One region of the Vibrio cholerae genome, then DNA from elsewhere that is predicted to be linked to it. Evidence: predicted binding sites of a transcription regulator. Region 1 holds the regulator's gene; the other holds the start of a gene.
What was found. Region 1 encodes PurR, which represses purine synthesis genes. Its sites were predicted from a motif close to TNANGNAAACGTTTNCNTNA; they were not measured.
Positions count from the first base shown of each region.

Region 2: the regulator PurR is predicted to act here: its motif matches at 1,461-1,480, upstream of F0316_RS08465 (inosine/guanosine kinase).

Region 1 is NZ_CP043554.1:1,184,248-1,187,428, reverse strand. Features, by position in the region: gene torR (two-component system response regulator TorR) at 1-141, opposite strand, end outside; gene torD (molecular chaperone TorD) at 366-1,028, shown strand; gene purR (HTH-type transcriptional repressor PurR) at 1,435-2,445, shown strand; cyclic di-GMP riboswitch class I at 2,604-2,690, shown strand; gene F0316_RS05680 (TfoX/Sxy family DNA transformation protein) at 2,804-3,181, shown strand, end outside.
Region 2 is NZ_CP043554.1:1,829,667-1,832,847, forward strand. Features, by position in the region: gene F0316_RS08460 (H-NS family histone-like protein) at 1-33, shown strand, start outside; gene F0316_RS08465 (inosine/guanosine kinase) at 81-1,385, opposite strand; gene mnmA (tRNA 2-thiouridine(34) synthase MnmA) at 1,650-2,765, shown strand; gene hflD (high frequency lysogenization protein HflD) at 2,788-3,181, shown strand, end outside.

The sequences.
Region 1 (3,181 bases):
GATGTCATTGAGCTCTAACGCTTCTCTCATCTGTGCGCCACTTTCTGCTTCCGTCACTTGGTAACCTTCATTTTGAAAGTAACCACTTAACTTACTTCGCGTGACGAGGTCATCTTCAACCACAAGTACGTGATAGCTCATAATGCACCATTTTAAATAACTGGATGTATCGCAGGGTTATTCTATTCATATTTGTTAATAACTCGAGAAAAATCGTGAGAAACCTCACTTTTTCTTGATGCAAAGCAAACTTCTTTTAACAGATTAACAACCTATTCTTTTCTTTTCACAAACTGTCACAATCACCGTGATAGCTGTTCATTTTTATGGTTTAGACTAAGCACACATCGATTGGGAGTGCAGAGATGATGCAAGAACTGAAAATCCTCAATGAAAAGCGTGCTGAAATCTATTGGTGGCTGTCGAGCCTGTTTTTTAAAGAACTGAGCGAGCAAGATATTGCTCGCTATCACTCAGCAGAAGTTCGTACTTTTTTAAGCGGGCTCGCTGATGAGCAAAGCTTGAGCCGCGAAGTTAAACACTTGGTCGAGGCGCTCAATCGCTTGCAAGATCGCCAAGATGCACAGCTGGAGCTCGCTGCAGATTTCTGTGATCTCTTTTTGAAATCAGACCGTGATTCCGCCCTGCCCTATGCTTCTGTCTATGCCGATCAAGGTTTACTCAATGGCAAGCCTGCGCAGCAAATGCGTGAGTTACTCAGCGCACATGGGGTTAAGGTTGAACAAAATCTCAATGAGCCCGAGGATCATCTTGCCATCCAGCTCGATTTTTTAGCGCATCTAGCAATCAGTGCTAACCAAATTGAGCACTCAGCACAACTGAGTTTAGCGCTCCAAGCTCAGTCCGACTTCATAAGTCAACACTTACTCACTTGGCTACCTGCCTTTGCTGAACGTTGCACTCAATTTGATGCTTTCGGATTGTACTCAGCCGCCGCTCGTTTAGCGTTAGCCTTTATTCAGCAAGATAAACACTGTCTTGATGAGCTGATCCAAGAGACCCATTAGCCAGACAGGCAAAGCGGAAAGCCAGCCTATTTTATCTATCCCAAACGGCTTCGTGTGGTAGCCAACACCACGGCAGGGTCAAATAGGAAGGGGATAGACGAATTAATTGTGAAATGGCTTATAGTTTGGTGAATGAATTTCGTTGCGACGGAGAGATTTGCAGTCTAAAATCCATCCGCAAACGATAAAAACGAGTAAAAATTTCAACCGCTGTTTCTCGGCGGTTTTTGTTTTTTATTACTTTAGGTTTATTACTTTAGGCATAGTGATTGAAGCGCTTTACGTACGGCATAGTGTTGGACATGTGCTCGCACAGAGTGTGAAGATTCGCTCAGTCTCGCCTTACTTCTGCTGATTAAATCCACCGATGTTATTCGCTGGCAGCAGTCATCGACAGGAACACTCTATGGCTACGATTAAAGATGTGGCACGCCTTGCGGGCGTGTCAACCACTACCGTTTCTCACGTCATCAATAAAACTCGCTTTGTGGCAGAAACCACCCAAGAGAAAGTGATGGAAGCCGTTAAGCAGCTGAACTACGCGCCAAGTGCCGTGGCACGCAGCTTAAAGTGCAATACCACTCGCACGATTGGTATGTTAGTGACGCAATCTACTAACCTGTTTTTCTCGGAAGTTATCGACGGTGTGGAAAGCTACTGTTACCGTCAAGGCTATACGCTGATCCTATGTAACACAGGCGGCATCTATGAAAAGCAACGCGATTATATCCGCATGCTGGCCGAAAAACGGGTTGATGGCATTTTGGTGATGTGTTCAGACCTGACCCAAGAGCTGCAAGATATGTTGGATGCGCACAAAGATATTCCAAAAGTGGTTATGGATTGGGGTCCAGAAACGTCGCACGCCGATAAAATCATCGATAACTCCGAAGAAGGCGGCTACCTCGCGACCAAATACCTCACTGACCGCGGTCACACTGAGATTGCATGTTTGAGTGGTCACTTCGTCAAAGCCGCATGCCAAGAGCGCATTCAAGGTTTCCGTCGCGCGATGGCGGAAGCCAAGTTGACCGTCAATGAAGATTGGATCTTGGAAGGTAACTTTGAGTGTGATACTGCCGTTTTAGCGGCGGATAAAATCATTGCGATGGACAAGCGCCCCACGGCGGTATTCTGTTTCAACGATACGATGGCATTAGGTTTGATGAGCCGTTTGCAACAGAAAGGCATACGTATTCCAGAAGATATGTCTGTCATCGGTTACGATAATATCGAGTTAGCAGAATACTTCTCTCCACCACTGACCACAGTGCACCAACCTAAGCGTCGTGTGGGTAAGAACGCGTTTGAAATTTTGCTAGAACGCATTAAAGACAAAGAACACGAGCGCCGAATTTTCGAAATGCACCCAGAGATCGTAGAGCGCGACACGGTGAAAGACTTGACAAAATCCTAACTTTCTTGACAATTCATAACGCCTATATTTGAAAGCTTGTCACATAAATATGACAAAACATATGTAGTGCGAGTATTATTAGTAGGGCTCATTCTCACATTTGAAATATCAGTATGTGAGAATGACCCAAGAATGATTAATTTTTATCAGGAAAAATGTCACGCACAGGGCAAACCATTCGAAAGAGTGGGACGCAAAGCCTCCGGCCTAAACCAGAAGACGTGGTAGGTAGCGGGGTTACCGATGGCAAAATGCATACACTTTGTTGACTCATCATTGACACTATGAATGCATGCTTTTGCTAATTTTCTCGGACCTGACTTGGTGGCGTATGTAACAATACTCCGAGACTAACAGCATGGATAAACCAGTATTAAAAGATTCAATGCGGCTCTTTGAGCAGCTAGGACGTGTTAAATCTCGTTCAATGTTTGGTGGCTTTGGTATTTTCGTCGACGAAACTATGTTTGCGCTTGTGGTTAACGATACGCTGCACATCCGTGCAGATGACGCCACAATCGAAAAGTATAAACAGCAAGGTTATGAACCTTATGTTTACAAAAAACGTGGCTTCCCCGTTGTAACTAAGTACTACGCTCTACCTGAAGATTGTTGGAGTCATCCAGACTCTATCCTCAATGAAGCGCGTGCAGCACTGGAGGTCGCTAAGGCCGAACGTGAAACTCAAGCACAAGCGAAACCTGATCGTTTGAAAGATCTTCCTAACTTGCGTTTA
Region 2 (3,181 bases), 650 kb from region 1:
GAAGGTAAATCTCTGGAAGAATTCGCTCTGTAATTTTGCCAGAAACTAAAATGATAAAGGCTCCGGAAGGAGCCTTTTTGTTATCTTTCCCAATAAGCCTCTTCAAGGCTATCTTCTCGCTCAGGAAGACCACGTGAAAGACGTGGTGAGTGCTGCGCCAATACTTCATAACTTGCACGGTTAGAGTATTTGCAAACTTGAGAGAAAGAAGAATAGGTTAAAAACTCATGTTGATGCTTACTTGAGTTAGGGACATTTTCTTTATGGTATTTATTAGCAGCCATATCATGCAGTAGAGCGGATAATGCTGCGTCTCCAGCACCATTGGTATTTTTTATCTTCTCTGGACCGCCCATATACGGTGAAATATGTGAATAAACACGAATAGGATTTATACAACTCTCTTTACGGGCAGGACGGCTAAATTCATAGCGGTTAAATTCTGGGACCGATCCCGGTAATAACGGTAATGACGTTTCACGTTTAGCGGAATCTTCGGTGTAACCCGCCATAAATAAACCGACTGGGCCTGCAGTACACAGTACTAAATCAACCCAATCTAACGCTTTATCTGAGGCTGCGAGCGGATCGCTTTCTCCTGTTAAAGCTAATGCTTCATCTTCATTCATTGCCACCACAGTGACATGATCACGTAAAAATTCTTGCCAGAATTTCGGATCATCTTGAATAACAAATTTAGTACCTAGGGTTAATACCACAGGCACATCATATTTTTTGGCATATTCAATGGCACGCATTGTTGCTTCCGGCATAGGGTCGCCTTCTTTACAACGAACTAAATAAGCCGTGATCACTAATGCAGAAGCACTAGCAAATATTTTTTCAGGAATACTGTCTGGGCGTAATTGGTTCATTTGACCTTCGCTGATCGCGAAAGTACGTTCACCATCTTCGGTAATCAAGGCAAAGCAGCGGCCAATAGCACCATCTACACCTTGTAAATAGTTGAGATCCATCCGGCTAGAAGTGTTACACAGATAGCGATAACCGTAACTGCCAATTTTAATATCTTGGCTCATCACACCCAGTAGCGTGGAGCGATCATCCGCAAGCACGGAGTAATTATGCAGCGTATTCCCTATGGTTCCACCTGCATATTCATTGGTAATCAAACGCTGCTCTTTTAATTCGTTGTATAACGCTTCTGCAGCCTGATCATCAATGACCAATGAGTGTCCTTTACTTAAACCATAACGCTCAATCAAATCTGAATCGACTTTGGCCTCAATATCCACTAGGGTTTGATCAATACCGATAATGTGGGTGCGCGACATCTTCTTATTTTCTTGCGCTTGAATGACCAGAGGATCACGCGCGTGAACCGGAAAATAATGCTTAGATTTGCGTTGGCCAGGAAATTTCATAAAGGTTACTTGGGTTCAAGGATGAAAGGAGCGCCGATTCTACCGCGCACCTTTTAGTGCAGCAATAAAGGAAAAAAAAGCAAACGTTTGCACGCTGAGGATTTTATTTCGCGCTCTTCTCTTAGCGCTTGGAGCACAAGTGATTCAATAGGTTAGCAACATAGCGCTTAAGTTCGGGGAAGTGTGATTAGCGTCTCGGATCTGTCCTCGAAAAATTCTTTCTGTTAGAATCCCCGTCCAAGTTCCTCAAGTGGTAGATAAGTGATGTCTGTAGAGCACAGCGCAAACAGCCAAAAGAAAGTGATTGTCGGTATGTCTGGAGGGGTTGATTCCTCTGTTTCAGCCTATCTTCTCAAGCAACAGGGTTACCAAGTGGAAGGCCTGTTTATGAAAAACTGGGAAGAAGACGATAACGAAGAGTATTGTACTGCGGCGGAAGATCTTGCCGATGCTCAGGCGGTGTGTGACAAACTCGGCATCCCACTTCATACCATTAACTTCGCAGCAGAATACTGGGACAACGTATTTGAATACTTCCTCGCGGAATATAAGGCGGGACGTACTCCTAACCCAGATATTTTGTGTAATAAAGAGATCAAATTTAAAGCCTTCTTAGAATTTGCTGATGAAGTGCTGGATGCGGACTACATTGCCATGGGGCACTATGTGCGTCGCACCTTCCCGCAGAATGGCGAAAAACCGCAAATGCTGCGCGGTTTAGACGGTAATAAAGACCAAAGCTACTTCCTTTATACTCTGAGTCATGAGCAAGTGGCGCGTAGCCTATTCCCAGTAGGTGAACTAGAAAAACCTGAAGTACGCCGCATTGCCGAAGAACAAGGCTTAATTACCGCGAAGAAGAAAGATTCAACCGGTATTTGTTTTATCGGTGAGCGCAAATTTACCGACTTCTTATCTCGCTATTTGCCAGCCCAACCGGGTAAAATTGAAACCCCGGAAGGCAAAGTGATTGGTGAACACCAAGGCTTGATGTACCACACTCTCGGACAGCGTAAAGGTCTGCACATTGGTGGTATGAAAGAGAGCAGCGAACAGCCATGGTATGTGGCGGATAAAGATCTCAAACGCAACGTACTCATCGCGGTACAAGGCGCGGATCATCCCCTACTCAAATCGCATGGTTTGGTGGCGGCTCAGTTACATTGGGTTGATCGCACCCCCATCACAGAACCTGTACGTTGCAGCGTGAAGACGCGTTATCGTCAAAGTGACATCGCTTGTACCATCATTCCCCTGAGTGATGACCGCATCAAGGTGATGTTTGACGAGCCACAAGTGGCCGTGACTCCGGGACAATCCGCCGTCTTTTATCAAGGTGAAATCTGCCTTGGTGGCGGCATTATTGAAGAGCGCATTTAAAGTCAATTTTTAGGAGATTTACGTGGCTAACGCAATTTACGACCGTACCATCGCTTTCGCTGGCATTTGTCAGGCAGTGGCACTTGTGCAGCAAGTCGCCAAAAATGGGTACTGTGATTCTGATGCGTTTGAAACGTCGCTCAAAGCGATTACTTGTACCAATCCAAGTAACACGCTTGAAGTTTTCGGTCACGAAAGTCAGCTCAAGCTCGGCTTAGAGTGCTTGGTCAAAGGGATTGACAGCACGCCATCAGGTAGCGAAATTACCCGTTACCTGATCAGCCTAATGGCGCTTGAGCGTAAATTAAGTGGTCGCCGCGATGCCATGAGCCAACTCGGTGACCGCATTCAAATGATTGAGCGTCAGCTTGACCATTTTGACTTATTTGATGATCAAATGATCAGTAACCTCGCCA